2 regions of the Nonomuraea sp. NPDC059023 genome follow, and region 1 is predicted to be linked to the other one. Evidence: predicted binding sites of a transcription regulator. Region 1 holds the regulator's gene; the other holds the start of a gene.
The links. The regulator HrcA, encoded in region 1, represses chaperone genes, less so after heat shock. The targets are predictions, from matches to a motif close to TTGGCACTCTCNNNNNGAGAGTGCCAA.

Region 1 (15,420 bases):
CCGGTTTCGGCCACCCCTTCCTGTACGGCGACCGCGTGGGCGGCCTTCAGCACGTCGTCGGCCAGCCCGTCGTCGGCCACGGCCAGCGCCGCGGCGTCGGAGTGGTGCTCCTTGGGAATCACGAGCACGTGCGTGGGCGCCTGCGGGTTGATGTCACGGAAGGCGAGCGTACGGTCACTCTCGTGGACGACGTCGGCCGGGATCTCCTTGGCCACGATCTTGCAGAAGAGGCAGTCGGTCACGGGAGTAGCCTAGCGAGGCGACCCGTTGCCAATCGGTAATCCTGCGTACCGTGCGCCGGAAGATCCACGCGGTTAGGGTGTGTGTGCGACACTTCAGCACAAAAGACGATTCAGGCTCGGGCGAGGCCACCTGGCGAGGACACGACTGGGTAATGCACCCCAAGGAACCGGGAAAACCTCAAGAACCGGAAGAGCGTAAACCCGCAGGGAAGGCCGAGCGTCCCATTGATGTGACCACCGAAACCCTTCTGGCCGACAGGTCGCTGGGGGCGGTGCCGGTCGGATGGGACGCCGACGTGGCCGTTACCGCGCTGTACAGTGCGCACTTCCGGTCATTGGTTCGTCTCGCCGTGTTGCTCGTGCGCGACATAGCAACAGCGGAGGAAGTCGTGCAGGACGCGTTCGTCGCCATCCATGGCGCCTGGCGCAGACTGCGTGACCCCGACAAGGCACTCGCCTACCTGCGGCAGTCTGTCGTCAACCGGTCCCGTTCCGTTCTGCGTCACCGAGCCGTCGTGGAGAAGTACGCACCCAAGGGCCTGCCAGACGCCCCGAGCGCCGAGAACGGCGCCATCGGCGAGCTGGAGCGCTCCGCGGTCATCGAGGCATTACGCGCGCTGCCGACCCGGCAGAGAGAGGCCCTTGTCCTTCGTTACTACGGGGATCTGTCCGAGGCTGAGATCGCCCATGCCATGGGCATCAGCAAGGGCGCGGTCAAGAGCCACACCGCCCGTGGCATGGCCGCCTTGCGATCCGTCCTGGAGAAGATGTCATGACCCAGCCGCCCGACGAGTACGGCGACATTCTGCGCCGCGTGCTCCGCGCGGAGGCGGACGCGGTCGTGCCGTCTCCGGAAGGTCTGGAGATCATCCGCGGCCGCATCGAGCGGCGGGGCGTGCGCAGCGTGTTGTGGTGGCGCATCGGCGCCGCCACGGTCAGTGCCGTACTGGTCGCGGGCACCGTCGTCATGGTGGTTCCCTCACTGCGGGACAGGGTCATCACGCCCACGGAGGTCGAGCACGTCCGCGAGACCGACGCCCCGCCGGACAACTCCTCCACCAACCGCCCTCAGGACAAGCCCAGCCCGAGCAGGTCGGAGCCGGCGATCCTGCCTGCCGACCCGACGCCCACGCCGACGTCGCCCGGGCAGGCCACCGAGTCGGCCAAGTCGACGGCGAAGCCGTCCCCGAGCGGCAGCGTCACCCCGACGCCGACGCCCTGCCCGTCCACTCCGGAGGAGGAGACCGCCGCGCGCGAGGACTGCCCCACGGCGTCCGCCAGTCCCACCCCCTCCGGCCCCACCGACACGCCCATCCCGTCCGGCAGTTGCCCGCCGGAGGAGTGCCCGCCGGACGACCAGCCGCCCGCGCCGCCCACCGACCTGACGACGCCGCTGACCTCCAACCAGGTGAGCTGAGGTCTCACCAGCGCCCGGTGCGCGCCATCAGCACCGCCGCCGCGGCCACTCCCGCGGTCGAGGTCCGCAGCACCGTAGACCCCATCAGCGCCGGTACGGCTCCCGCCGCGACGAACCCGGCCAGCTCGCCTTCCGAGATCCCGCCCTCGGGCCCGACCACGAGCACGATCTCCCCGTCGGCGGGCAGGCTCACCCGCGACAACGGCCGCGCCGCCTCCTCGTGCAGCACGAGCGCCAGCGCCGCCCGTCCGAGCAACGCCTCCACCTGAGCGGTGGAGGCCAGATCGGCCACCTCGGCCCCGTGGAAGCGCCGCGCCTGCTTGCCCGCCTCCCGCGCGGTGGCGCGCCACTTGCCGAGCGCCTTGGCGACCTTGTCGCCCTTCCACTGGGTGATGCTGCGCGCGGCCGCCCAGGGCACGATGCGGTCGACACCGGCCTCGGTCATCATCTCGACGGCCAGCTCGCCCCTGTCGCCCTTGGGCAGCCCCTGGACGACGACCACGCGCGGCGCCGGAGCCGGGACCTCGTAACGCTTGAGCACGTCGAGCAGCAGCCGGTCCTTGAGCGCCTCGCGCACGACGCACTCGGCCACCGCGCCGGCGCCGTCGGTGAGGTCGACCCGCTCACCCGCCCGCAGCCGCCTGACGGCCGCCGCGTGGCGGCCCTCCGGGCCGTCGAGCACCGCCTCATCGCCGCCGAACGTCTCGCGCCCGGCCAGGAACACCGGCACGCTCATGGCCGCCCCCGCTCGCCGTACAAGGAGGTCAGCGGCCGTTGAAGGCGTCTCGCAGGCGGGAGAAGAAGCCCTGCTGGCCCGGCGCGAACTTGCCGGGCGGGCGCTCCTCCCCGCGCAGCTTCGACAGCTCGCGCAGCAGTTCCTCCTGGGCCGGGTCGAGGCGGCCCGGCGTCTCCACGTTGACGTGGATGAGCAGGTCGCCGCGGCCGGAGTCGTTGAGGCGCTGCACGCCGCGGCCGTACATGGAGATCACCTGGCCGGACTGCGTGCCGGGGCGGACGTCGACCTCCTCGGCGCCGTCGAGCGTCTCCACCGTCAGCACGGTGCCGAGCGCGGCGGCGGTCATCGGGATCTGGACGGTGCAGTGGAGGTCGTCACCGCGCCGCTCGAAGATCTCGTGCGGCCGCTCGACGATCTCCAGGAAGAGGTCTCCGGGCGGGCCGCCGCCGGGGCCGACCTCGCCCTCACCGGCCAGCTGGATGTGGGTGCCGTCCTCGACGCCCGCGGGGATGCGGACCTTGATGGTACGGCGGGTGCGCACCCGGCCGTCGCCCGCGCACTCCTGGCAGGGGTTGCGGATGATGGAGCCGAATCCCTGGCACTGGGGGCACGGCCGCGAGGTCATGACCTGGCCCAGGAAGGACCGGGTGACCTGGGAGACCTCGCCCCGGCCGCCGCACATGTCACAGGTGTCGGGGTGGGTGCCCGGCGCGGCGCCCGCGCCCTGGCAGACCTCACAGACGACGGCGGTGTCGACGACCAGTTCGCGCGTGGTGCCGAACGCCGTCTCGCGCAGGTCCAGCTCGACGCGGATGGTGGCGTTGCGGCCCCTCCTGGCCCGCGAGCGGGGGCCGCGCCCGCCGCCCGCCGTACCGAAGAAGGCGTCCATGATGTCGCTGAAGGGGAAACCCGCGCCGAAACCGGCCGCTCCGGCCCCTGCGCCGGCGGCGGCGAAGGGGTCGGCGCCAAGGTCGTACATCTGGCGCTTCTGCGGGTCCGACAGCACCTCGTACGCCTGCGTGATCTCCTTGAAACGCTCCTGCGTCGCGGGATCGGGGTTCACGTCCGGGTGCAGCTCACGGGCCAGCCGGCGATAGGCCTTCTTGACCTCGTCCTGACTGGCGTCACGGCGCACCCCGAGGGTGCTGTAGTAGTCGCTGTTTGCCACTTATCGACCTCTTAAGAAGCAGCCAGGATCTGGCTGACGTAGCGTGCCACTGCGCGCACGGCGCCCATGGTCACCGGGTAGTCCATCCTCGTGGGGCCGAGGACGCCCAGCCGGGCCAGTTGGTTGTCGCCAGAACCGTATCCGGTGGCGACGATGGACGTGCCGTGGAGATAGGGGTTTTCCGCTCCGATGCGCACGGTGAGCGCGGTCGGGGTGTCCGTTGTCGTCTCGCCGAGCAGGCGCATGAGCACGACCTGCTCTTCCAGCGCTTCGAGGACGTCGCGCAGACCGATGGTGAAGTCGGCGCCGGCCAGGTTGGCCGCACCGGCGAAAACGATCTTCTCGTCGTGCCGTTCGACGAGCGTCTCCAGCAGGACCGACAGAATCGTCGCGACAACCGGCCGGTCCTCCACCGGAAGCCGTTCCGGCAGGTCGGCCACCAGGTCGGGCACCTCGGCCAGCCCGCACCCGTCGAGACAGGCGTTGAGCACGGCGCGCAGGTGGGCGATCCGGGGGTCCTCGATGACCTCGGGCAGCTCGACGACGCGCTGCTCGACCCGGCCCGTGTTGGTGATCAGCACGAGCATGATCCGCCGCTCGCTCAGCGGCACGAGCTCGACGTGACGCACGCTGGAGCGCGTCAGCGTCGGATACTGCACCACCGCGACCTGCCTGGTCAGCTGCGCCAGCAGCCGTACCGTGCGGGTCACCACGTCGTCGAGGTCGACCGCGCCGGCCAGGAAGGTCTCGATGGCCCTGCGCTCGGCCGTGGACAGCGGCTTGATCTGCGAGAGCCGGTCGACGAAGAGCCGGTAGCCCTTGTCCGTCGGCACCCGGCCCGCGCTGGTGTGCGGCTGGGTGATGTACCCCTCCTCCTCCAGCGCGGCCATGTCGTTGCGTACCGTGGCCGGGGAGACCTTGAGGTTGTGGCGCTCGGCCAGCGCCTTGGAGCCCACCGGTTCGTTGGTGGACACGTAGTCCTCGACAATCGCGCGGAGGACCGCGAGTTTCCTGTCGTCGAGCACGTGTGCACCTCCTACCTCTTCCCTTGGGAAACGCCAGGTCTGGCACTCGGTGTTCCCGAGTGCCAAGTGTACGGCTCTCACCCACAAGGTGCGATAACCCACGTGCTAGCGGACGGCAACCCGATACGTCCACACTTGCAGCTATGAGTGAAGATTTCCGGCAGGGTGGAGGATGGCAGCCTCCTCAGCAGCCTCCGTACGAGCCTCCGCCGCAGGGCGGACCCCCGTACGGCCCCCCGCCGCAGAGCGGCCCCCAGTACGGGCCTGCGGGCGGCCCGCCGTACGGCCAGCCGCCGTCGGGCCCCCCGCAGGGCCAGCCGCCCTCAGGCCCGCAGTACGGCCAGCCGCCCTCAGGTCCCCAGTACGGCCAGCCGCCGTCGGGCCCCCAGTACGGCCAGCAACCCCAGTACGGCCAGCCGCCCCTCGGCCAGCAACCCTTCGGTCAGCAGCCCCAGTTCGGCCAGCAGCAGTTCGGCCAGCCCCCGTACGGCGCCCCCCAGTTCCCCCCTCCGGTGGACGGCAAGCGGCTGCGCCCGCCCCTGTGGCAGATCGCCGTGGCCTGGGGCGTGGCCGTCGTGTTCGTGATCGCCGGCATCGCGCTGTTCGCGGGCGGCGTGACCAGTGGCGTGAGCGGCGCCGCCCCGGGCAAGACGTTCCAGCCCGGCCAGCCCGCCACGGTCACCATCGACCCGGCCGACCGGCCCGCGCTCTACCTGTCGCGCGGCACCCAGGTCAGCTGGGAGTGCCAGATCAACGGCAACGCCAAGCTCGTCACCACGCCCGTGAACCAGACCGTCGAGCTCAACGGCACGAGCTGGGAGCTGATCGCGCTGGTCAACGCCCCGGCCGCGGGTGACTACCAGATCAGCTGCACGATCGAGCCCGACGCGCAGACCCGCTTCGGCGTCGGCAAGGACCTGACCGCCGCGGCCGGCGGCATCATGGGCGGCGTGGCCGCGCTGTTCATCCTGCCCGCGGTCGGCGTGCTCATCGCGGTGGTGTGGACGGTCGTCGTGCTGGTGCGCCGCAGCGGCCACCGCAAGCGCCTCGCGATGGGCGGGTGATTTGCTACGGTCCCCGTGTGTACGACGGTGATGTGCTCGCGGGGAACTGGCGGCGTCCGGGCAAGGGCAAGATCCCTCAGGTCCCGGCGGATCTCGACCTGGTCGTGGAGGACGCCGATAGCGGCTTCTGCGGCGCCGTGGTGGCCTGCGACAAGGAGGCCGTCACGCTGGAGGACCGATTCGGCAAGCGCCGCCTGTTCCCGCTCGCGCCGGCGGCGTTCCTGCTGGAGGGCAGGCCGGTGACGCTGGTGCGGCCGGTCGCCCCGGCGGCGGGCGGGACCCCGGCGGGCGGGAAGAGGCGCAGCGCGTCGGGCTCGATCGCCGTCGAGGGCCTGCGCGCCCGGGTGGCCCGCGAGAGCCGCATCTACGTCGAGGGCGTGCACGACGCCGCCCTCGTGGAGAAGATCTGGGGCCACGACCTGCGGGTCGAGGGCGTGGTCGTGGAGTACCTGGAGGGCGTGGACGACCTGCCCGCCATCGTCGCGGAGTTCGGCCCGTCCGCCGGCAGGCGGCTCGGGGTCCTGGTGGACCACCTGGTGCCCGGTTCCAAGGAGAGCCGGATCGCCGCCCAGGTCAGCTCGCCCGACGTGCTGATCGTCGGGCACCCGTACATCGACATCTGGCAGGCGGTGAAGCCGTCCGTCCTGCGGATCCCCGGCTGGCCGGACGTGCCGCGCGGGGTGCCGTGGAAGGAGGGCGTGATCGCCGCCCTGGGCTGGCGCATGGAGCCCGCCGCGGCGTGGCGGCGCATCCTGGGCTCCGTCTCGACCTTTTCCGACCTCGAGCCCGAGCTTCTCGGCCGGGTCGAGGAGCTGATCGACTTCGTCACGGAGGCATCATGAGCCAGGACCACCCCCAGCCTGACGACGACTCCACCCGCCGCGTGGAGCGCTCCGACATTCCCGGCCACGGCCAGCCGCCCTCGGGAGGCTACGGTCAACAGCCCCCGAGCGGGTACGGCCAGCAGCCCCCAAGCGGATACGGTCAACAGCCGCCGAGCGGGTACGGCCAGCCGGGCGCGTACCCGGGAGGCTACGGCCAGCAGCCGTCAGGCGGGTACACCCAGCAGCCGCCCTCCGCCGACTACCCCTACGGGCAGCAGCCGTCGGGCCCCCAGGGCTACGGTCACCCGCAGCAGCCCCCGCCCGGCTACGGCTACGGCTACCCGGCGGCCCCCCAGCCCCACACCCCCGGCATGTACGGCCCGCGCCCCGGCACCGACGACACCACGATGGCCATGCTGTCCCACCTGCTGGGCCTGCTGGTCTCCTGGATCGGCCCGCTCATCATCTACCTGATGAAGAAGGACGAGTCCCCCTACGTCCGCGACCAGGCGGCCGAGGCGCTGAACTTCCAGATCACCATGTTCATCGGCTACATCGTCTCCTTCATCCTGACGATCGTCATCATCGGCTTCCTGCTGCTGCCGGTGGTCTGGATCGTCTCGCTGATCTTCCACATCCAGGCGGCCATCGCCACCAACAAGGGCGAGAACTACCGCTACCCGATCAGCATCCGCATGATCAAGTAATACGGAGAATCACGGTTCGATCACTCTCCGGAATGATCCCAGCTCCCCGGGTGACGATGGACGGGTCACTCACGGGGAGGTCATGGTGCACGAGCGCCTGCGCAACACCACCAGATACCTGGCAGCGGCCGCCTACCTGGATCCCGGCTTCCGCGACCGGGCGCTGTACGCGCTGATCGCGCGCCGCCACCACGCGGTGGCGCCGTCGGTCGGCGGGTTCGACCTGGGCCCGGTGCTGCGGCACTGCCTCTACTCGCGGTCGCTGCTGACCGTCAGGGAGGCCGCGGTCACGGTGATGCTGCTGCTCGCCCTGCTGTTCAACTTTCAGGCCACGATGCCGTGGCTCACGGTCCTGGGCGCGCTGGCGGCCTTCGCCTCCGGCGGGTTCGGCAGCCTGGGGCAGCGCAGGCGGCTGAGTCCTGTCCTCGTGGCCGGTCTGGTGATCGGCTTCTTCGCCCTGGTGGTCGTGCCCGCGCTGCTGCTGACCAGGTATCTCGGCGCGAGCGGCTCGGAGTTCGAGGAGGACAGCGGCTCCGGCTGGATGGCGCCCCTGATGCTCGTGGCCGCCATCGCCACCGTGCTGGCCTACCGGGTGCGCGTCTACCGGATCCTGTCGGAGCGGCTGCGGCCGGGCGCGGGCCGTACCGGAGCGGAGGCGGGCCCGCGGATGACGGAGGTCAAGCTCGCGCAGCACGGCAACCTGACGCTCTACTCCGGCGAGAACCCGTTCGTCGGCGCGGGCGATCTCGTGCGGGCCTGGACGATCGCGGCCGAGCTCGACCGGCGCACCGGCGACGCGGGCCGGGCGCCGGCCATGGTGGACGCGGTGGACCTGCACGAGTTCGTGGGCGAGCGGCTCAGCCAGATGCGCACGGCCGCCGAGCCCGCCATGCCCGTCCACCTGGACATCCTCGACCACGTGATCGCGCAGGGCCGCCTCAACCAGCTCCACGGTGAGCATCCGCTGCTGCACGGCACCCGGCCCCGCTACCAGCTCAGCGACCGGGAGCTCCAGGCGGTGATCCGCAACCCGCAGTCGGGCGCCCGCCACTACCGGTGGATCGTGGTCGGCACCAGCGGCGAGGCCGTCACCGACGTCGACGGCGACGAGGTGCTGCCCGCCGAGGACCGCGACACCACCGTGTCGATCTTCATCCATCTGGCCGTCGAGGGCCGGATGCTCTACACCGAGTTCATCGTGACCGCGCTGCCGCCCGTGCGCGCCGCCTACCGGGTGGTGGACGAGCTGCCCAGGGAGGCCGGCGCGGCGCTCGTGCTGGCGGCGCTCAGCCGCGCCCCGCTCGCGCTGGCCCGCGACGTCGTCGGCGCGCCCGCCCGGCTGCTGCGGCGGATCTTCATGGCGATGCGGCTGCCCGAGGACCCGGACAAGTACGTGGTCTACGACTACGGAGCCAGGATCAGCCTGCGTGAGGCGGGGGCCGAGCCGCGCATCAACACCTTCCTCGAAGGGCTGGACGCGTTCAAATACGCCAAGCTCGTGGAGGAGCGGCTGAACAACGCGGTGCTGGACTTCCTGGAGCAGCGCGGCGTGGACACCGCGGCGTACCGGCAGCAGATCGCCGCCGTCATCAACAACGGCACGGTGGTCAACGGCGGCACGTTCAACGGGACCAACATCGGCGGCCAGGGCGCCCAGTTCGCCGCGCCCGCCGGCAAGGGGGCCGCATGAGCACGCCCGACCCGTCGGCGCCCAACTACGGGACCGTCGTCAGCGGCGGCACGTTCACCGGCAGCAACATCGGCGGCCAGGGCTCGATCTTCCAGCCCGGCCAGGAACGCTCCGTCCCGCGGGAGGAGCTGGAGCGGCTGCGGAGTCAGGTGGTGGCGCTCCTGGCCCTCGTGGAGGCGCACGCGGCCGAGCTGCCCCAGGCCCGGCAGGCCCGCCGTGACCTGGAGGAGGTGCTGGCCGAGGCCGAGACCGAACCCGGGGAGCGCGACCCGGCCCGGGTCACCGCCGCCCTCGACCGCCTCGGCACCCGCCTGGCGCCCGTCACGGCCCTCGCCGCAGCACTGGGCCCGATCGCCGACCTGATCGCCACCTTCCTGTGACGGCGCCTCGTGTAACGTCGGTCAGAGTGTGAGGTCGCGGATGAGGGCGTCGGCGAGCAGGCGGCCTCGCAGGGTCAGCACCATGCGGCCCGCCTTGAACGCCTCCTGCTCCAGCAGCCCGTCCCCCACGGCCCTGGCCACGGCGAGCTTCGCGCCGGGCGCCACGTCGGCCAGCGGATAGCCGGTGATCAGCCGCAGCTCCAGCATCAGCCGCTCCACTTCACGGTCGGCGTCCTCGAGCACCTCCCTGGCGTGCGCAGGGGAGACGCCCTGGGCCAGCCGCTGCGCGTACGCGGCGGGGTGCTTGACGTTCCACCAGCGGGTGCCGCCCACGTGGCTGTGCGCCCCCGGCCCGACGGCCCACCAGTCGCCACCGGTCCAGTAGAGCAGGTTGTGCCGGCACCGGCCGGCCTCGGAACTGGCCCAGTTCGACACCTCGTACCAGGAGTACCCGGCCTTCGCCAGCAGTTCGTCGGCGATCAGGTAGCGGTCGGCGGCCACGTCGTCGTCGGGCATCGGCAGCTCGCCGCGCCTGATGCGGGCCGCCAGCCGCGTGCCCTCCTCGACGATGAGCGAGTACGCGGAGACGTGGTCGGGCCCGGCGGCGATCGCCGCCTCCAGCGACGCCCGCCAGTCGTCGTCGCTCTCTCCCGGGGTGCTGTAGATGAGGTCGAGGTTGACGTGGGCGAACCCGGCCTGCCGAGCCTCCCGTACGGCTTGCGCCGCCCGCCCCGGCGTGTGGTGCCGGTCGAGCACCTTCAGCACGTGCTCCTTGGCCGACTGCATGCCGAAGCTGATCCGGTTGAAGCCGCCCGCGCGCAGCTCGGCCAGATAACCGGGGTCGACGGACTCGGGGTTGGCCTCGGTCGTGACCTCCGCGCCGGGGCGCAGGCCGAACTCCTCGTCGATCGCGGCCAGGATGCGGGCCAGGTCGCCGGCGGGCAGCAGGGTGGGCGTGCCGCCGCCGAAGAACACCGTCTCGACGGGCAGGTCGGCCGTGCCGAGCACGCGGCGCGCGAGCCGTACCTCGTCGATGGCGGTGTCGGCGTAGTCCCGGTGCGAAGCGCCGGGGCCCAGCTCGGCGGCGGTGTAGGTGTTGAAGTCGCAGTAGCCGCAGCGCGTCACGCAGAACGGGACGTGCACGTAGAAGCCGAACGGGCGCTCGCCGAGGCCGCGCAGGGCACTCTCGGGCAGCTCTCCGGACGGGGGCGCGGGATCGCCGTCGGGCAGGGTGGATGGCACCCCTCCAGTCTGCCTTCTGCCATTGACTGCCCGATCACACCGTCCTACTGTCAGGGCATCTTAAAGGAAAGTTTCCTATCAATTCAGGAGACGCCGCGTGAAGAAAGTCCTGCTCGCTCTCACCCTCTTACTCGGTATGACGGTGGTGTCGGCCCCGGCAGAGGCCAACCACGGATCCGGCTACAAGAGAGTCGCCTACTTCGTCCAGTGGGGCGTCTACGGTCGCAACTACCACGTCAAGGACATGGAGACCAGCGGGGCCGCCCGCAAACTCACCCACATCAACTACGCCTTCGGGTTCGTGAACCAGCAGGCCGAGTGCTACTCCGCCGACGCCTGGGCCGACTGGCAGCGTCCCGTGCCCGCCGAGCAGAGCGTGGACGGCGTGGCCGACGCGCCCGGCCAGGCACTCAACGGCAACCTCAACCAGCTCAAGAAGCTCAAGGCCAAGCACCCCAAGCTCAAGGTCCTGATCTCGCTGGGCGGCTGGACCGGCTCCAAGTACTTCTCCGACGCCGTCCTCACCGCCGAATCGCGTAGCAAGCTCGCCAAGTCCTGCATCGACCTGTGGCTGCGCGGCAACCTGCCCGGCCTGGCCGACGGCACGGGCGCCGGCGTCTTCGACGGCATCGACCTCGACTGGGAGTGGCCCGGCTACCCCGGAGCCCCCGGCAACGTCGTGCGTCCCGAGGACAAGCAGAACTTCACCGCCTTCGTCGCCGAGCTCAGGTCGCAGATGAACGCTTACAAGCGTTCCGCCCTGATCACGGCGTTCCTGCCCGCGGCCACCCGCGTCATCGACGCCGGCCTCGAGGTGCGCAAGGTCTTCCGCAACCTGGACTACGCCACCATCCAGGGCTACGACCTGCACGGCCCGTGGGACAAGATCACCGGTCACCACTCCAACCTCTTCAACGACCGCCGCGACCCCAACGAGATCCGCGAGAGCCTCGACCAGACGATCAACTACTACCTGGAGCGCGGCGCGCCGATCCGCAAGCTCGTCGCCGGTGTGCCCGCCTATGGCAAGGGCTGGACCGGCGTGCCGGCGGGCCCGGCCGGAGACGGCGTCTACCAGCCCGCCACCGGCGCCGCCCCCGGCAAGTGGGAGGCGGGCTCCGAGGACTACAAGGACATCCTCGCCAAGCCCGGCAAGCGCTACCGCGACGTCAGGACCGGCGCCGTGTGGCTGTACGACGGCACCGAGTTCTGGACCTACGACGACCCGATCGTGATGCTGCAGAAGGCCGCCTACATCCGGCACAAGGGCCTGGGCGGCTACATGATGTGGTCCATCGACGGTGACGACGCCAAGGCCTCGCTCACCTCCGCCCTGTACAGGGTTCTGCGCTAGAAGTCGGACGGCGCACGGGCCGCACCAGCGGGGGGCTGCCCGTGCGCCGCTCCCCGCTCGCGGACCTTCAGCGCAGGAGGCGTTCGGCGCGGCGGTCCCAGTAGGAGCCGTGGCCGGGGAAGGCCAGGATGCGGGCCATGACGTCCTTGTCGCCGTGGTAGGCGAGCACGGATTCGGCGATCGTGACGCTCTCCTCCGGGCGGGCCACGATCTCGACCGGGTCGCCGACGCCCAGTTCGCCCGTCTCCACCACGCTCAGGTACGCGCCCACCCGGCCGGCGTCGGTGAAGCGCTTGAGCCAGCCCGGCTCGTCCATCCAGTTGCGGAACACCACGCACGGAATGCGCGGCCCGCTCACCTCCAGCAACGCCGTGCCGACCCGCCAGCGCTCGCCCAGCACCGCCCCCGACACGTCCACCCCGGACGTGGTGAGGTTCTCGCCGAACTGGCCGTCGCGTAGCTCCCGCCCCAGCTCCCCCTCCCACCAGTCATAGTCCTCGCGGGCATAGGAATAGACGGCCTGCGTGGGCGCGCCGTGGTTGGGCTGGTCGGCCCGCTCGTCGCCCTCCAGCCCGTTCTGCCGCACGCCGACGCGGCGCGTGACCGCCTTCTTGTCGATGGCGGTGCGCCCCAGCTTGCCCGCCCACTCCGCGTCGACCGCCCGCCCCACGTTCACTGAGATCAGCCGCATGGCTCCGACGGTAACCGACCCCGCGCGGCGGGGGCACACGCGGTCACCGGCTGAGCCTCAGGTCGGCCAGCTGTAACAACGTCGACAGCGCCGCCTCCCGCGCCGCCTCACCGTCGCCCTCCTCACCGAAGCACTCCGCGGCAACGTCGAGCACCGCCCGGACCACCGCCGCGTCCGGATAGGGCACCTCCACCCCCACCGTGCCGTCGGGGGCCACCTCGGCCGGGCGCAGATGCAGGCGGAGCAGCCGCCGCGTCTCCTCCGCTATCGCGACACCCAGCAGGGCCGCCCTCTCATACCGCTCAGCAGCGATCACAACACTCCTCCTATCGCACTCATGTTCGAGATTCGAAAGGCTAGAGTGCGGCACCGACAAAAATGCCGCGCCGGGTAGGGTCGAACGGTGTGCGATCCCCTCGTGACCACTGTCCGCCTGACCGTCGAACTCGGCGGCAATCCCATCCTCACCGGCCACGACCTGGTCGTACGACCAGGTGAGCTGGTCGCGGTCGTGGGCGAGAACGGGTCCGGCAAGTCCACGCTGCTGCGCTGCCTGGCCGGTCTCCAGCCGCCGACGAGCGGAGAGGTCACGGTCTTCGGTGCGCCTCCGGCCGACGTGGCGGCGTTCTGGCGGCGGGTGGCGGTGACGGGGGACGAACCGGCCTGGTATCCGGGTCTCACCGCGCGGGAGCACCTTGAGCTGGTGCTGGCCGTACACGATGGGCCGCGCATGAGCGTGGAGCGGGCGCTGGAGCTGTTCGACCTCGGTCCGCGCGCGGACGCCGTCCCGCTCAAGCTCTCCACGGGCCAGCGCCAGCGTCTCGCCCTGGCCGCGGCCCTGGTACGGCCCAGCAGCCTCCTTCTCCTCGACGAGCCGGAACGCGGCCTCGACACCGCCTTCCGCGAGCGCCTGGGCACCCTGCTGCTGGAGTACACGGCCGGCGGCGGCACCGTCATCATGGCCACCCACGACCCCGCCCTCGCCGCCCGCGCCCGCCATGTGTCCCTCGCGACCCGGGTGAGCGGACGATGACCGCGGTGCGCGAGATCAGGGCGCTCGTCCGGACCCGGTCCGGGCGGCAGCGGAGCCTGAGCGACCGGTACGCGACGCTGTTCGGGCTGGCGATGGGCGGCGCGATGCTGGCCCAGCCCGTCTCGGCCGCGTTCGAGTCCATGGCGGCGCCGCCTCCGCCGGAGCAGGTGGGCGCCGGGCTGGCGCTGGTGACGCTCGTGCTCGCGGGCTTCCTGTGGGCGGCGCGCGCGATCGGTCCCGTCGTGGTGTCGGCGGCTGACGCGGCCTGGCTGCTGCTGTCCCCGCTGGACCGGCGCGACGTGCTGGCACGCTCCGCGCGGACGCTGCTGCTGGTCAGCCTCGTGGTCGGCGCCGGTCTCGGGCTGGCGGCCCTGGCGGTGACCGGCGCGCCCGACCACCTCGTCTGGCGGCTGGTCGGCGCGCTCCTGGCGGGCGTCTCGGTGAGCGCGGGCGGGGTGGCGATGGCCGTGCTGGCCCAGACGTCCGATCCGTGGGACCTCGCGCTGCGCGCGGTGATCGCCGCGCTGGTGCTGGCCGCGGTCGTCCTGATGCTGGTGGGGGGCCGCCACGTGCCCGCGCCCGTCTGGTCGGCTGTTCCGGCTCTGGTCTCCGCCTTCCTGGTACGGCATGCCTGGTCGGCCTTTGCCCGTATCCCGGCCCGCCGCCTGCTGTCGTCGTCGGCCAGGGCCGGGCACCTGGCCAACGCCACCGTGAGCCTGGATCCGAGCCTGCTGAGCTGGCTCGCCGAGGACAACCACTGGCGTGGCGCCCGCCTGCGCAGCCGGTCGTGGCCCGGCCTGCCCGCGGTTTTCGCGCCCGCGTGGCAGGAGGTGCTGCGGCTGGTGCGGCGGCCGGGGCGGCTGGCCGTACTGGCGGGCTCGACGGCGGCGCCCGCGCTGATGGCCCAGGCGACTGCCGACACGGGAGCGCTGGTGGCGGTGCTCGTCCTGGGCGGTGGGCTGGCCGCGGCGGCGTCCGCGGTGTCAGGGGCGCGGTGGGACGCCGACAACCCGGCGCTGGCCCGCCTGCTGGCGCTGCCGAGGCGTGGGCTGATGGCGGCACGGGCCGTGCTGCCCGCGCTGCTGGCGGCCGTGTGGATGGGGGCGGCGCTGGTGCTGTTGCCCGGGGCTGCGGGGTCGCTGTTGTGGTTCGTGCCGCTCGCGGCGCCCGCACTGGCCGCCGCCGCGTTGCGGATGGCGAGGCGGGCTCCGGTGAACCACGCGATGCCGATCCTCGACATGGGGGCGGGCGCGATTCCGACCGGGCCGCTGTTCTGGGGGCTGACCGGGCTCGATCTGGCGGTCATCGGCTGCTTTCCGATGGCGATCGCCCTGGTGACGGGGTTTTCCGGCGGGTTGCTTGTCCTGCAGGCCGTCCTGGGCGCGGCGGTGCTCGCGGGGTATCTGAGCCGACAGCATCGCTAGGCAATCGCTAGCGATCGCAGTACGATTGCGGGCATGGACGTCCCACGGGCGCAGGCCGCGCTCCGGCAGATCGCCAAAGGGTTCGAGGAGCTCGCCACCGCCCTGGGCGGTCCAGAGGAGCCCGACGAGCCGGAGCGAACCGCGCGTGTCATCGCCGAGTGGGGGCGCAGGGGACTGACGAAGCAGGAGGCGTCGGCGCTGTTCAGAAAGCACGGCTTCGCCCCGCAGACCACCGGCGGCTGGGCCCGCGGCGACTGGATCGCGATCGGCGAGGACGGCCTGCGCTACCTCACCGGGCGATCGCACGACTGGCTGGAGGAACGGTCATGAGCTTCGCGGTACGCATCGCCGTACGCGGATATGAACTCGACACGCAGGGCCACGTGAACGGCGCGGTCTACCACCAGTACGGCGACCACGCGC
Region 2 (15,420 bases), on a different contig from region 1:
TCCTCCGCTGGAGTTGCTGATCGCCATCCCCGACGAACGCACCATGACCGACTTCGTCCACAAGTTCGCCGACCCCTGGATCGACGCCCAGCGACGCCGCCTGCTCAGCATGCGCGCGGTGATCCCGGTGACCACCCTGGCCCTGCCAGGCGTCCGCGACCAGCTCACGCGCCTGCTGGAGTCCGGCGGAAGGGTCCGCACGCTCGACCGGGTGCCCAGCTGGTTCATGACCGCGGGCCCCGAAGCCGCCGGCCTGCCCGCGCTGTGGGGCGGCGGCCTGCCCGACCACGCCTACAACTTCTACCTCGTCCGCGCGCCCATCGTGGTCGGCGTCCTGCGCTCGCTCTTCGAGGAACTGTGGAGCCGCTCCGTACCCCTGCCGTGGGGGCGGCGGGGCGACGGCATGGTCCAGGTGCTGCGGCTGGCCGCGCAGGGCATGTGCGACGACTCGATCGCCCGCCACCTCGGCGTCTCGGTCCGCACCGTCCGCGCCCGCTTCGCCGACGCGATGGCCGAACTGGGGGCACAGTCCCGCTTCCACGCCGGCGTCGAAGCCTCCCGCCGCGGCTGGCTCGGCTAACCCCACCTTTCCGGTACGGCCCCGCCCCTCACCCCCCGGTATCACCCGCGCCACCGTCCCGGACCCCGGCCGGCACACCTCAGCGCACCCACGCGGCGAAGCAGCGGCCCCGGGGCCGCGCGGTGCGCTCCCAGGCACCGTCCGGCAAGCGGCCGAGCACAGCCCCACCCGAGCGCAGCCCCACTCCGGCCGACCAACCCGAGGCGGCCACCTCGAAGTGCCGTCCGACAAGCAGCCCGAGCACAGCCCGATCCGAGCAGCCGACCCGAGCCGGCCGACCCAAGGCGGCGGGCCCCGAACCCGGAGGGGCGAACCAGCGGACCTGAGCGTGGTCGGGAAGGTGGACCCGGGGCCTGGCCAGGGTTTTGGCAGGGAGTTTGCCGGTATTTCGGGAGCTGTGGTCCCGGGGTGAATGCGGCACAAGGGGTCGGTGCGGTGCTTATTAGTGCCCAGGCTGCGTTAGGTCACTATGGTGGAAAGGTGCTGGAAGACGTCCCCCGCGACCCGTTCGCGGACGATCCGAACGATCCTTCCTCGGCCATGGGCGAATTCGACGACCCGGAGCCGCTGACGGCGGCCGAGCGCGACGAGGCCATCACCGACCTCGCCGACGTGGAAGTCTTTCGCTCGCTGCTGGAGCCTCAGGGCGTCCTCGGACTGGTCCTCGACTGTCCGGAATGCGGCGAACAGCACTTCTTCGACTGGGAACTGCTCCGCGGCAACCTCCGCCAGATGATCGACAAGGGCCGCCCGCAGGTACACGAGCCCGCCTTCCACCCCGACCCCGCCGACTACGTGACCTGGGAGTACGCGAGGGGCTACGTCGACGGCGTCATGGACACCGAAGAGCGCCGCTGATCGTCGAGGTCGTGCCGCAACGCCGCCAGCAGCCGTAGCGCCGGATCCGTCGCGTCAGGCTGATACCCGAGCGCCAGAGCATCCAGAAACGCGTCCGTCTGCTCCTCAGCCGTCAACCCTTGAAGCTCCCACTCCCCGCCCACCGCCCTGCCAGGCTGCCGTTCCCGTGCCGCCGACTCCACGGAATCCGCCAGAGCACGAGACACCCGCTCCCCGACCGCCGGCGCCCCGGATGCCCCCTCGTCGGCCACCGCCCCACAGGGCTCGGCCCCCGGCAAGACGGACTCCTCCGGCCCAGAAGACCTGCCGGCCGCAGCGGAATCCTCAGCCGCCGAACCCCCACGTACCGACCAGCCCTCGGGCACAGGACCATCCGAGAGCTTGGGTGAAGGTCCGTCAGCCGTCACACGGGCCGAGCCGCCGGATGACGGATCGGCCGGGACGTGGGGCGACGGGCCGGTTGAGCTCGGGGGCGTCCGGTCGCCGTACGCGACCGCGCCCTCCACGTGTTCCTCCGGCGTCAAGCCGACTCCAGCTCGGCCATCTGCCGCAACCTGGCCAGCGCCCGATGCTGGGCGACGCGGACCGCTCCTGGTGACATGCCGAGTACATTACCGGTCTCTTCGGCCGACAGTCCTGACACCACCCGCAGCAGCAGGAGTTCGCGCTGGTTGGCGGGCAGCCGGGCCAGCAGCCTGCGCGCGTGCTCGACCTCGATGTAGCGGACCACGGTCTCTTCCGGCCCCGGGCCCTCGTCGGGCCCGTCAGGAAGATCCTGCGTGGGTACGGCGGAGCGCACCGAACTCCGCAACGCGTCGGCCACCTTGTGCGAGGCGATGCCGAAGACGAAGGAGGCGAAGGGCCGGCCCATGTCCCGGTAGCGCGGCAGTGCGGACAGCACCGCGATGCAGACCTCCTGGGCCACGTCATCTGCAATGTGATATTGCCCGGAAACCCGGCCCAGCCGGGCGCGGCAATAGCGCACCACCATCGGCCGCAACTCGCCGAGCAGGGATTCGATCGCAGAACGATCGCCCGCAACGGCGAGGCTCGTCAGTTCTCTTAGGTCGGAGTCATCCGTCCGTGCCGGAAGTCTCGACGCGAGCCTTACCCCAATTTTGGCGTCGGCGACGCTTCCCTCGCTCACGTTAGGCATGATGCCCGCCCTGGTCCGGCCTGTCGTCATGGCGAACGGCTACGGATTGGTCACATTGAAGAGACGATAACTACCCGTAATCGGACGACCACACTAAGCCTTTCTATGGAGTCGGAATATTTCACCAGATTCCCCGAAATGCGCGAAAATTGTCACGGGCGCGAGACGCTTTACTCCATAGGTTGGTTTACCGCAATAACCCAACTTTCCACATCTGGACATCCACCGGTCGCCGCCCCTACGCATGAGATCGCCCACCGGACCTCATGCGCTACATACGCCTCATGCCCATAAAAACTCGCACAAAGGCATAAACCACCCAGGCGGGCACGATGCGCGCGTAACGGCGCCCGGCCCCGCATCACCGGAGGAGCGTCACCCTGGACGGAGCCCGGCCCTGTGCGGCGGGTGGGGGTAGGACGGCTGGGCCGTAACGGAAGGGCCGCAGAACGCACCCCAGCCCCGCCAGGGGCGTCCCCAGCACAGACGCCCACCCCCGAGAACCCGCCCCTCAGCCCGAACGATCGCCCCCGCCGCCGACGCACCCTCGAAACGGACCCGCAAGAAGACGGACCCAAGCCCTGAAAGACCGCACGCACAGAAGACGACACGCACAGAGGACCGCACGGACGCGAAACGGCACGCACGAAGACAACCCGCACACGGGAAACGGCACCCACGGACGCGAAACGGCCCGCACCGGCGAGCGGTGCGGGCCGTGGCGACCTCAGCGGGCCTTGGCGGCCTCGGGAGGTGACGATCCAGGAGAAACGATCAGTGGCCGTGGCCGTGACCGTGCCCGCCGGCGGCGGCGGGGGCCTCCTCCTCGGGCTTCTCGACCACCAGGGCCTCCGTCGTGAGCAGCATGCCGGCGATGGACGCCGCATTCTGCACCGCCGAGCGGGTGACCTTGACGGGGTCGATGACGCCCTGGTCGATCAGGTTGCCGTACTCGCCGGTCGCGGCGTTGAGGCCGTGGCCGGCGGCCAGCTCCGCCACCTTGTGGGTGACGACGTAGCCCTCGAGGCCGGCGTTCTCGGCGATCCAGCGGGTCGGCTCGACCAGCGCGCGGCGGACGACGCCCACGCCAGTGGCCTCGTCGCCGGTGAGGCCGAGGTCGTCCAGCTCCTTGCCGACGTGGATCAGCGCGGTGCCGCCGCCGGAGACGATGCCCTCCTCGATCGCGGCGCGCGTCGCGGAGATCGCGTCCTCGAGACGGTGCTTCTTCTCCTTGAGCTCGACCTCGGTGGCGGCGCCGACACGCAGCACGCACACACCGCCGGCCAGCTTGGCCAGGCGCTCCTGCAGCTTCTCGCGGTCCCAGTCTGAGTCGGACTGCTCGATGGCGAGCTTGATCTCCTTGACCCGGTCCTCGATCGCCTGCGCGTCGCCGGCGCCGTCCACGATGGTGGTGGCGTCCTTGGTGACGACGATGCGGCGGGCCGTGCCGAGCACCTCGAGACCGACGTGCTCCAGCTTGAGCCCGACCTCCTCGGCGACGACCTGGCCGCCGGTGAGGATGGCCATGTCCTGGAGCATCGCCTTGCGACGGTCACCGAAGCCCGGGGCCTTGACGGCCACGGAGGTGAACGTGCCGCGGATCTTGTTGGTGACCAGGACGGCCAGGGCCTCGCCCTCGACGTCCTCGGCGACCACGAACAGCGGCTTCTTGGTCTGCGCGACCTGCTCCAGCAGCGGCAGGAAGTCCGCGATGGAGGCGATCTTGCTCTGGGTGAGCAGCACGTAGGCGTCCTCCAGGACGGCCTCCATGCGCTCGGGGTCGGTCACCATGTACTGCGACAGGTAGCCCTTGTCGAACTGCATGCCCTCGGTGAACTCGAGCTCCATGCCCATGGCGTTGGACTCTTCGACCGTGAGGACGCCGTCCTTGCCCACCTTGTCGAACGCCTCGGCGATGAGATCGCCGATCTTGGCGTCCTGGGCGGAGATCGTCGCGACGTTGGCGATCTCCTTCTTGTCGCCGACCTCGCGGGCGCTGGCGATCAGCTTGTCGCTGATGGCCTTGGCGGCCTTGTCGATCCCGCGCTTCAGCGACAGCGGCGAGGCGCCGGCGGCGACGTTGCGCAGACCTTCGCGGACCATGGCCTGGGCCAGGACGGTCGCGGTGGTGGTGCCGTCACCCGCGATGTCGTTGGTCTTGGTGGCCACTTCCTTGGCGAGCTGGGCGCCGAGGTTCTCGTAGCGGTCTTCCAGCTCGACCTCGCGAGCGATGGTCACGCCGTCGTTCGTGATCGTCGGAGCACCGAACTTCTTGTCGATGACGACGTTACGGCCACGCGGGCCGAGGGTTACCTTCACGGCGTCCGCGAGGGCGTTGACGCCGCGCTCAAGAGCGCGCCGCGCGTCCTCGTCGAACTCCAGGATCTTCGCCATTTGGTTGAAAGTCCTCTCCTAGCGTCGAAAGCCCCGGTCGCCTCTGCTGAGAGCTGCGTCCGGGGCCCGACACATACCGGCTTACTTCTCGATGATCGCGAGAACGTCGCGGGCGGAGAGCACGAGGTACTCCTCGCCGCCGTACTTGACCTCAGTGCCGCCGTACTTGCTGTAGAGGACGATGTCGCCCTCGGAGACGTCAAGCGGAATCCGCTTGTCGCCGTCCTCGTCCCAGTTGCCCGGGCCCACCGCGAGGACCTTGCCCTCTTGCGGCTTCTCCTTGGCGGTGTCTGGGATGACCAGGCCGGAAGCGGTGGTCTGCTCGGCCTCAAGCGGCTGGACCACAATGCGGTCGCCGAGCGGCTTAACGGGAACCTTAGTGGCGGTCGTCACGATCGGACCTCCCCTTCAGATTTGAATGATCTAGAAGAGGCGACCAGCGGGGCCTGCCGTCGCGGGTGGTAGACCTGCCTCGTCGCACGTTGGCACTCTCAAGGGGAGAGTGCCAACACGAAACATATGCAAGAGGGGCTTGACAGTCAACACGAACCGGCTCAGCGCGCGTAAGAGCCTTCCCGCAGCTCGGAGACGATACCCGGCCTGCTGGGGGCCCATCCGAGCGCCGCACGGGTTCGCGCAGAGCTGACACGCTGGCTGAGCGCGAGCGCTTCGGCGAACGGCAGGCCCACGACCCCCGCCGCCTCCGCCACCGGCCATGACAGCACGTCCACGCCCTCGCCGACCCCCACCGACCACGCCGCGGCGGAGGCCACCCGCGCCAGCGGCACGTGCTCCTCGGCGATCCCGTGGTAGACCGCGCCGGGCCGCCCCTTCTCCACCGCCGTCGCGATCAGCTCGGCCAGGTCGTCCACGTGCACGAACGACGATCCTTCCCCGCCCTCGCCCACGTGCACCCCGCTCCCGCGCTCGGCCGCCCAGCCGCGCAACATCGCCGGGATCCCGCCGCCGCGCCCGTGCACCAGCCCCGGCCGTACCACCACGCCGCCCGCGCCGAGCACCAGATCCTCCACCTTCGGCCGGTACCCCACGATCGGGATCGGGTCGGCCGCGCTCTCCTCGTGCCCGTCCTCGGTCGCGCCGAGGACCCACACGCCGCTCACGTACACCACCGGCCTGCCCGCGCCGAGCAGCGCCCCGATCACCTGAAGGTCGGTCCCCTCGTCGCCGGTGAGCTGCGCCGCGTGCACGACCGCGTCGACGTCCGGCGTCACGGCCGCGGTGATCGACGCCGCGTCGGACAGGTCCCCATACCTCTCCTCCGGTACGGCGGGCAGCCGCCTGCCCCCGTCGGCGGCCGGCCGTACCAGGGCCACGACCTCGTGACCGCGCCCGGCGAGCTCCTCGACGAGCGCGCCCCCGACGTACCCCGTCGCGCCCAGCACCAGAACCTTCATCGCTCTTCCACCCCAAACACTTCGACATCGAAACTTTCGACGTGGTGGACAGTAGCCCGGACCCTCGAACATTTCAACCTCGAAATTTTTGATAGTGTGCGCACCATGCGAGACGCAGTGGACGCGATCACGAAGCAGTGGGCCGCCACCCGCCCCGACGTGGACGTGAGCCCGATGGGCGTGGTGGGCCGCCTGTCCCGTGCCTCGCGCCTGCTGGAGCGGGGCATCAAGGAGTTCTTCGCCGAGCACGGGCTGGAGCCGTGGGAGTTCGACATGCTCGCCACATTGCTGCGCGGCAACCCGGAGCACACCATGTGCATGAAGGACCTGGCCGCCTCCGCCCTGGTCAGCCCCGGCGCCCTGACCAACCGCATGGACCGTCTGGTGGAGCGCGGCCTGGTACGGCGCTGGCCGCTGGAGAGCAACCGCCGCATGGTCCTGGTGGCGCTGACCGAGGAGGGCGAACGCCTGGCCGGCGACCTCCTGGCCCTCCACGTCGCCAACGAGGCGAGGCTCCTGTCCGCCCTCACCCCCGCCGACCAGAAGACCCTGGCCGAAACCCTCCGCAAACTCCTGGTCTCCCTGGGCGACACGGAGCTGTGATTTCCTACCACCACGAACGCTACAGTGAGTGACGTGACCGCCACGCGAGACGTTCTGGCCAACTGGCCGTACCCACCTGACGGAGGCTGGACGGCCGACGACCTCGATCTCCTGCCTGAGGACGGGCCCAACGGCGAACTGGACCTCTTCAAGCGTGTCGAACTCATTGACGGAACCCTCATCCTCAGGTCCCTCCAGCGTCGCTTCCACGGATGCGTCATCTCGAACCTGCACTCCGTCCTCAAGGCACAGGCTCCCGAGTCCTTGGCCGTGGCCACACATATGGACGTCAAGATCGCCAAGCACCAGCGCCCCTGTCCCGATCTCGTGGTGATCGACGCGTCCGACGACTACAACGCCACCTCCTACCCCAAGGAGGCGGTCCATCTGGTCGTCGAGGTGGTCTCCCCCGAGTCCGAGCATCGGGACCGGAAGGTCAAGCCCCGGATCTACGCCGACGCCGGCATCAAACACTTCTGGCTGGTCGAAGAAGAGGAAGGCAAACCCGTCATCCACAGCTACGTGCTTGACGAGGTCACGCACTTCTACCGCGCCGACGCCACCCACCACGGCAAGCTTGCCGCCAAGTCCCCGTTCCCCGTCGAGGTCGACTTCGCCGACCTGCTGGACTGACCGCGTGCACTAACGTCGGATGACGTGGACCTCGACGCCTTTCTCGACCTGCTGACCCCCCGTGGCCGCAAAGCTCTGGACGAGGCGGTCGAGCTGAGCGGGAGCGATCCGGTCAAGGCGGCCACGCGGCTCAGGAAGACCTACGACAGCGCGCTCACCTCGGCCGCCCTCACCCAGGCCGGGCTCAGGGCGCGGGCGGTGGCGAAGTTCGGGGACGACGCCCGGCTCATGTACTTCACGCCGCACGGGCTGGAGCAGTCCACCCGGGCCGAGGTAGCGGCGCATCGGGCGCGGCGGCTGACTTCGATGACCCACGGGCCCGCGCGGGTGGTGGACGCCTGCTGCGGGATCGGCGGGGACGCGCTGGAGCTCGCGCGGGCCGGACATCACGTGGACGCCGTCGAGCTCGATCCGCTCACCGCCGCCGTCGCGCGGGCCAACGCGGAGGCGCTGGGGGTCGCGGAGCGGGTACGCGTGCGGGTGGGGGACGCGGCGGAGGTGGCCCCGGAGGAGTACGACGCGTTGTTCGCCGATCCGGCCCGCCGTACCGCCAGGGGGAGGACGTTCGACCCGCAGGCCTACTCGCCGCCCTGGCCGGTGGTCATGGATCTGGCGGGGCGGGCCCGGGGGTCGTGTCTGAAGGTGGCGCCGGGGATTCCGTACGAGTACATACCGGAGGCGGCCGAGGCCGAGTGGGTTTCGTACAAGGGGGAGGTCAAGGAGGCGGCGCTCTGGACTCCCGGGCAGGCGGGACGCAGGGCGACGCTGCTGCCGGGCGGGCAGACGCTCACGCCCACGGGCGTGCATGCCGCGGTGGGTGAACTCGGGCGGTACGTCTACGAGCCGGACGGGGCGGCGATCCGGGCCCATCTGGTGGGCGAGGTGGCCGAGATGGTGGGCGGGCGGCTGGCGGATCCGATGATCGCCTATATCACCGGGGACGAGCCGGTGGACACGCCCTGGGCGGCCAGGTACGAGGTGGACGAGGCGCTGCCGTTCTCGCTGAAGCGGCTGCGGGCGGCACTCCGGGCCCGCGAAATAGGAAATGTCACCATCAAGAAGCGCGGCTCCGCCGTGGACATCGAACGATTGCGGCGAGACCTGAGACTTTCCGGTGACAAGTCCGGAGTAATCATCCTCACGCGGATTATGAACCAACCTTTTGTTCTCATCTGCCTGGGGCTCCCACCTGCATAAATGACAAAACAGGATCTTTTCCAGTCACCCCGACGGACCTTGATCCAAAGGCTAAGGTGGACGCGCGGGAGTTCTCCCCCCTATAGCGGATTACCGCGTTCTCCTTCAGTCATTGCATACCGGACCTATCCCACCGCTGCGCGGCACTCCGTCGGCGAGTGAAGGAGCTTTCGGTGGATCATTCCAATCACACCACCCTTTTGCAGGCAGGCGGCCAGACCGCCATATCCGACAGGATGCGGGAACTACTCGCGCGCGCCGCCCAGGACCACGTCTACGAGCAGCGCACCCAAGGGGCCGTACTCGACGAGATCCGCCAGCGGCTCGAAGGCATGGAGTGGCTGCTGCGCGAGGTGCGCGAGCGCGAGCTCGGCGGGCTGAGCGGCACGCTCGAGTCCGTGAGCGGCCGCCTCGACGACATCTCCGCCAAGCCGCCGACCTGGGCCGAAGGGCTCGCCCAGCACGTGGAGGCGGTACGCGACCACGTCGACGCCGTCGGCGAGCAGATCGGCAACGTCGACGCCCGCGTCGAGAACGTCAGCCAGCGCGTCAGCCCCGTCATCGAGCTGCCCAGCCTGTGGGCGGACGTCGGCACGGTCGGCGAGAGCGTCGACGAGGCGCTCAAGCGGCTGCAGACGGTGCTCGACGGCACCGAGGGCATCGCCAAGCGGCTCGGCGACTTCGCCGGGAAGCTCGGCCAGCTCAACGCCAGCATGGAGGCGGCGGCCAACCGCTTCACCAGGCTCGACAAGTCCATCGGCGAGCTCACGGGCCGCACCGAGCGGGTCGAGGGCGGCATGGCCGACCTGTCCGGCACCCTCACCGCCCGCATCGGCGCGGTCGGCGAGGAGCTCAAGGGCGCCGTCGAGCAGGTCGGCGCGAGGGTCGAGACGGCGGAGGAGCGCCTGTCCGGCCGCCTCGACGGCCTCGACAGCCGGGTCGACCGGGTCGACGGCCGCCTCATCGCCGTCGACGGCCGGCTCACCAGCGTCGACGGCCGCATCGAGACCGCCGACGAGTGCCTGGCCGACATCGACACCCGCCTCGACGGCATCGACGGCAGGGTCGGCGGCGTCGACAGCCGTCTCGTCGGCCTCGACAAGCGCGTCGGCGAGCTCGACACCCACATCGGCGACCTCGACAACCACATGGGCAAGCGCATCGGCGACCTCGACGGCCGGGTCGAGGCCCGCTTCGAGACGCTCGACGGGCGGGTCACCATCGTCGACGAGTGGCTGGCCACCGCCGACCAGCACCGCTCCGACACCGCCACGCGCACCGAAGGCCGCTTCAACAAGCTCGACAACGCCTTCGAATCCCTCGACGAGCGCCTCGGCGAGGTCGAGGAGCACGTGGTCGCCCGCTTCGACGGCGTCGACACGCAGCTCACCCGCGGCACCGAGCAACTGGAGGGCGTCGACGACCGGGTCGAGGCGGTCAACCAGCGCGTCGGCCAGCTCCCCGCGACGCTGGCGATCGCCGAGCGGGTGGGCGAACTGCTCGACTCGCAGACGACCGAGCAGGTCAAGCGCTTCGACGCCATCGACGAACGCCTGGCCACCGCCGCCGCCGAACTCTCGGCCACGATCGAGGCCCGCCCGGACCGCGACGAGCTGACCCAGTCCGTCACCGACGCCTCCACCGACCTCACCAAGCGCCTCGGCGCCCTGGAGGAGACCATGCTCGCCCTCGCCGAGGCGCTCCTCCGCCCCACCCGATCCAAGGACTGATTGCTCTTTTCAAACCTCAAAAGCTCCCGGAGCCGTTACGGCAGAGCCCACCTACCCGCCCCGCCATACCCCTGACCGTCCGTCGAGCGATGGTCGTGAGGGCTCACGGGGTGCTCGCCGTAACAACTCCGCTCTTGACCGGGTTCCGTGCGCCGCGCTGGCCGCCGTCCAGCGCGGCGCCGAACCCCACCGCCCAACACCCCACCGCGCGGCGCCGGAAAAACCCGGGGACCGCCACACCGAAACCCCGGACCCGGCATCACACCTGAAACCCCGGGGGACCGTCACACCCGAAACCCCCGGGCCCGGCATCACACCTGAGGCCCCCGGGACCGTCACACCCGAAACCCCCGGGCCTGGCATCACACCTAAAGCCCCGGAGGGAATCGGCGCCTGAAACCCAGCAACGCGGCACGCCTGGGAACCCGGAACCTCACAACACGCGGAGGCCCGGGGCGCGCAGGTGGTGGGAAGCGGTGTGTGGAGTGGGGGTCGCCTTACACGTGGACGGTCGTGATGGGCAGTGACGAGTCGGCGGGGATGTCCAGCGCCGACGGGGTGATCCCGGCCGCCACCAGGTCAGAACCCAGCGCGGCGACCATGGCCCCGTTGTCGGTGCAGAGCCCGGGGCGGGGCACGCGCAGCCGTACACCCGCCTTGTCGCAACGCTCCTGGGCCAGCGCGCGCAGCCGTGAGTTGGCCGCGACGCCGCCGCCGATGAGCAGGTCCTTCACGTCGTACTTCTTGCACGCCTGAAGGGCCTTGCGGGTCAGCACGTCCACCACGGCCTCCTGGAAGGAGGCGGCGACGTCGGGCACGTGGATCGACTCCTGGGCCTCGACCCAGCGGGCCACGGCGGTCTTCAGGCCGGAGAAGGAGAAGTCGAGGGTGCCGTCGTCCATCTTGCCGCGGGGGAAGCCGATCGCGGTGGCGGAGCCTTCGCGGGCGGCGCGGTCGATGTGGGGGCCGCCGGGGAAGGGCAGGCCGAGGACCCGGGCGACCTTGTCGAAGGCCTCACCGGCGGCGTCGTCGACGGTGGAGCCGAGGGAGATCACGTCCTGGGCCACGTCGGGGACCAGGAGAAGCGACGAGTGACCGCCGGACACCAGCATGGCGATGCAGGGTTTGGGCAGCGGCCCGTGTTCGAGCTGGTCGACGGCGACGTGGGCGGCCAGGTGGTTGACGCCGTAGAGGGGGACGCCCAGGCCCAGCGAGTAGGACTTGGCGGCGGCCACGCCCACCAGCAGCGCCCCGGCCAGCCCCGGACCGGCGGTGACCGCGATCGCGTCGATGTCGGAGAACGTCAGGCCCGCCTCGGCCAGCGCCCCCTCCACGACCGGCGTCATCGCCTCCAGGTGCGCCCGCGAGGCCACCTCCGGCACCACGCCGCCGAACCTGGCGTGCTCGTGCATGCTGGACGCGATCGTGTTGGCCAGCAGCGTGTGCCCGCGTACGATCCCCACCCCGGTCTCGTCGCACGAGGTCTCGATGCCGAGCACCAGGGGTTCGTGCTTGTCAGCCATCCAGCTTCCTTCTCATCATGACCGCGTCGGTGCCGTCGTCGTAGTAGCGCCGGCGCAGGCCGATCTCCTCGAAACCGAACCGTTCGTAGACCGCCTTGGCCCGCGGGTTGTCGGACCTGACCTCCAGGAAGATCTCCCTGGCCCCGCGCCGGCGCGCCTCGCCGAGCAGTTCGGTCAGCATCGCGCCGCCGATGCCGCGGCTCTGGTGGTCCTGTAGTACCGCGATGGTCTGCACGTCGGCCTGGTCGCCGGCCGCGGCGAGCCCCGCGTAGCCGACGATCTCGCCGTCGTCGCGCAAAGCGACGACATAGTGCCGGGTACGCGGCTGGTCGGCCAGCTCGCCGCGCATCATCCCCTCGCTCCACGCGTCCAGCGGGAACGTCGCGCGCTCGATGGCCATGACCGCGGGCAGGTCCGCGTCGGTCATCTGCCGCAGTCTCACGCCCGCTCCCTGGTCCGCCTGGGCTCCCTGTCGGTCACCTTCTTGGGCGCCTTGGGCTCGACCGCGTCGGGCCGCCGCAGGTAGATGGGGCGCGGCTCGTCGAGCGGCTGCCCCGCCGCGATGCGCTCGGCCGCCAGCGCGGCCACGAACCCCGCCAAGGGGTACGGCGGCGCCACCGCCGCCCCCAGCACCTCCGGGTAGAGGTCGGCCCCGGCGACCGGCAGCCCGTCGCGCGGGATGTCGGCCGGCTTGTCCACGAACGGCCCCTCGGCCCGCGTGCGCGCGTCGTCGTAGCGGGCCCAGAACAGTTCCTTGCGTCGCGCGTCGGTCACCACGAGGAAGGGCTCGTCCCTGCGGGTGCCGTAGGCGAGGGCGTCGAGCGTGCAGACGCCGTAGACCTCGGCCAGCCCGAGCGCGGTGCCGAGCCCCTGGGCGGTCATCAGCCCGACCCGCAGCCCGGTGTAGGGGCCGGGGCCGGTGCCGGCGACGATGGCGGTCACGTCGCGCAGCCGTACCCGAGCCTCGGCCAGCACCTTCTCGATGGTGGGCACGAGCAGCTCGCCGTGGCGGCGCGCGTCGACCGTGGTGGACTCGGCGAGCACGCGGTCACCGTCGTGGAGAGCGGCGGTGACGGCGGGTGTCGCGGTATCGAAAGCCAGGACCAGCACGAACAATGAGCCTACCGGCCCCGCGTCATGACCATCCTGTCCGTTCGCGAAGCCAGTCGACGGCGACCTCGCCCTGCGCCGCCTGGAAGGCTCTGACGGTGGGGATGCCGGGTGGCGGCGGCTGGCGGCTCTGCCGTACGAAATAGCCGGCCAGTGCGGCGATGACGCAGGTCAGGGCCGGGTCGGGGTCGGCGAGCAGCTCACCGGGGCGGGGGCCGCCCTGCATGGCGACGGACGGCAGCATGGCCAGCCGGTCGAACCAGGCGGCGCCCAGGCAGGCGTAGGGCCAGTCGACGACGTAGACGCGTTCGTCGGTGAGCAGGACGTTGTCGGCGCGCAGGTCGGCGTGGACGAGCGTGTCGCCGGCGGCGGCGCGCTCCCAGCCGGACTCCAGCTCGGCCAGGGCGCCGAGGTTGCCGGCGATCCACGGGTCGAGCCCGTCGTGGTCCTCTTCGAGCAGCCGGCGCCAGCCGCGGAACATCTGGCCGAAGAGCTCGGCGATGGGCGGCGCGTCGATGGGCGCGGGGGTGAGCGAGGCGGCGAGTTCGTCGGCGGCGGCCAGGACGCGGTCGAGCTCGTCGCGCCGCCACGGCATCGCCGGCGGGCGGCCGTCGACGTCCTCGAAGAGCAGCACCACCCAGCCGTCCTGCTCGAAGGAGGTGAGCATGCGCGGCGCGGGGACGCTGGGCGGCAGCGCGGCGGCCACGCGGGCCTCGTCGCGGTAGAGGGCGGTGGCGCGGTCGTTGACGCCGGGGCCGACCGCCTTCACGAAGGCGCGGCGGCCGGTGTCGAGCAGCAGCCGCGCGGCGGTGGCGGGCGAGAAGCCGCCGGTCTGGGTGACGGCCTCGGTCACGTGCCCGCCGAGCAGGTCCTCGACCCGGGCGCGCACCGGCGCGGCCACGTCCGACCAGGGAACTCTTACTCCGGAGGCATCAGGCGGGGGAGGCATAGACGATGACGTTATCGTCGTACTCGCCCTTGGCGTAATCGAATTTTCCGCCGCAGGTGACCAGCTTGAGCCCGTCCTCGACGTAGACGCGCTTGGCCGGGAAGTCGTTCTTGTGCACCTGCTCGACCGAGTCGACCTTGTACTCCACGGTCTTGCCGTCGCTGCGCTCCACGCGGACGAGCTGGCCCTTGCGCAGGTGCCGCAGCTTGTAGAAGACGGCCGGCGCGGTCTTGGTGTCCACGTGGCCGACGATGACGGAGGCGCCCTTCTCCCCCGGGACGGCGCTCTTCTCGTACCAGCCGGCCAGCTTGGGTTTCTCGTACGGCGGCAGCTCGACCTCGCCGTCCTTCGTCAGCCCGAGCTTCATCAGCGGGGCGTCCACGTCGATCGAGGGGATGCCGATGCTCTCCGGGACGACGGCCTCGGCCTTCTTCTCCACGGTCTTGCCGAACGCCACCAGCACCAGGCCGGTGATCGCGCCCGCCAGCACGATCCGTCCCGCACGGGCCATGCTCAGGCCCGGCGGCGCTTGAGGATCAGTACGGCGCCGCCCGCCAGGGCCAGGCCGATGATCACGCCTACGGGGCCGATCGGCATCGAGGAGTCGTCACCGGCGTCCTGGCCGAACGTGCCGCCGCCGCCCGCCCTGGGCGCCTTGGTGGGCACGCCGGTGGGCGTGTCGTCGGTGGCCCTGACCACGCGCAGCGTGGCCTTGCCGGTGTGGCTGGTGCCGTCGCACTTGACGTCGACGGTGTAGTTGCCGCGTTTGACGGTGCCGGAGACCGACGCCTGCCCGCGTACCCAGGGGACGGGCGCGGGGGTGGCCGTGGCGTTGGCCGGGGTGGCCGACGGTGTGGCGGGCGGCACCGGGTTGAGCGTGACGCCGGACAGGAACGCGTTGGAGGAGGCGGTGCCGACGTGCGCGGGGCCGCCGGTGGGCACCGGGCAGTTGGCCAGGATCCAGACCTTGGAGGTCTCGCCCGCGGTGACGCGGTCGGGGTTGAGCTGGACGTCGATGGGCGCCCGGGTGGCGCTCGCGGTGGCCTGTGGTGAGGTGGTCGCGGTCGTCGTGGGGCTCGTGAGGCTCGCCGAGGGCGTCGCCGTGGGATCGGTCGAGGCGTCGGCTGTGCAGCCGACGACTCCGATCATGACGATGGCACCTGCGTACGCGACTTGCCTGACCCTGAGCACGGCCGCACCCCACTCCGCCGACTTCCCTCAGCATCCACCAGAATTGCGGATACCGCCCCACCTGATACCCAGAAAATCTAG

Region 2: groES (co-chaperone GroES) is a predicted target of HrcA. The motif match lies at 5,471-5,497, and genes of this name have one in related genera.

Annotation. Positions count from the first base shown of each region.
Region 1 is NZ_JBHYIO010000005.1:285,565-300,984, forward strand. Features, by position in the region: gene ACFWYW_RS11475 (histidine triad nucleotide-binding protein) at 1-242, opposite strand, end outside; gene ACFWYW_RS11480 (SigE family RNA polymerase sigma factor) at 473-1,018, shown strand; gene ACFWYW_RS11485 (hypothetical protein) at 1,015-1,659, shown strand; gene ACFWYW_RS11490 (16S rRNA (uracil(1498)-N(3))-methyltransferase) at 1,664-2,395, opposite strand; gene dnaJ (molecular chaperone DnaJ) at 2,424-3,563, opposite strand; gene hrcA (heat-inducible transcriptional repressor HrcA) at 3,575-4,588, opposite strand; gene ACFWYW_RS11505 (hypothetical protein) at 4,732-5,652, shown strand; gene ACFWYW_RS11510 (DUF3097 domain-containing protein) at 5,670-6,494, shown strand; gene ACFWYW_RS11515 (DUF4870 domain-containing protein) at 6,491-7,183, shown strand; gene ACFWYW_RS11520 (hypothetical protein) at 7,266-8,873, shown strand; gene ACFWYW_RS11525 (hypothetical protein) at 8,870-9,253, shown strand; gene hemW (radical SAM family heme chaperone HemW) at 9,275-10,495, opposite strand; gene ACFWYW_RS11535 (glycoside hydrolase family 18 protein) at 10,593-11,849, shown strand; gene ACFWYW_RS11540 (MOSC domain-containing protein) at 11,917-12,540, opposite strand; gene ACFWYW_RS11545 (hypothetical protein) at 12,584-12,856, opposite strand; gene ccmA (heme ABC exporter ATP-binding protein CcmA) at 12,959-13,573, shown strand; gene ACFWYW_RS11555 (DUF6297 family protein) at 13,570-14,997, shown strand; gene ACFWYW_RS11560 (hypothetical protein) at 15,031-15,327, shown strand; gene ACFWYW_RS11565 (acyl-CoA thioesterase) at 15,324-15,420, shown strand, end outside.
Region 2 is NZ_JBHYIO010000016.1:138,377-153,796, reverse strand. Features, by position in the region: gene ACFWYW_RS26905 (helix-turn-helix domain-containing protein) at 1-580, shown strand, start outside; gene ACFWYW_RS26900 (hypothetical protein) at 660-824, opposite strand; gene ACFWYW_RS26895 (DUF5319 domain-containing protein) at 1,061-1,438, shown strand; gene ACFWYW_RS26890 (sigma-70 family RNA polymerase sigma factor) at 1,959-2,594, opposite strand; gene groL (chaperonin GroEL) at 3,369-4,988, opposite strand; gene groES (co-chaperone GroES) at 5,070-5,384, opposite strand; gene ACFWYW_RS26875 (NAD-dependent epimerase/dehydratase family protein) at 5,543-6,403, opposite strand; gene ACFWYW_RS26870 (MarR family winged helix-turn-helix transcriptional regulator) at 6,509-7,006, shown strand; gene ACFWYW_RS26865 (Uma2 family endonuclease) at 7,040-7,639, shown strand; gene ACFWYW_RS26860 (methyltransferase domain-containing protein) at 7,664-8,836, shown strand; gene ACFWYW_RS26855 (hypothetical protein) at 9,010-10,566, shown strand; gene tsaD (tRNA (adenosine(37)-N6)-threonylcarbamoyltransferase complex transferase subunit TsaD) at 11,064-12,089, opposite strand; gene rimI (ribosomal protein S18-alanine N-acetyltransferase) at 12,082-12,516, opposite strand; gene tsaB (tRNA (adenosine(37)-N6)-threonylcarbamoyltransferase complex dimerization subunit type 1 TsaB) at 12,528-13,199, opposite strand; gene ACFWYW_RS26835 (phosphotransferase family protein) at 13,225-14,100, opposite strand; gene ACFWYW_RS26830 (class F sortase) at 14,132-14,659, opposite strand; gene ACFWYW_RS26825 (hypothetical protein) at 14,662-15,297, opposite strand.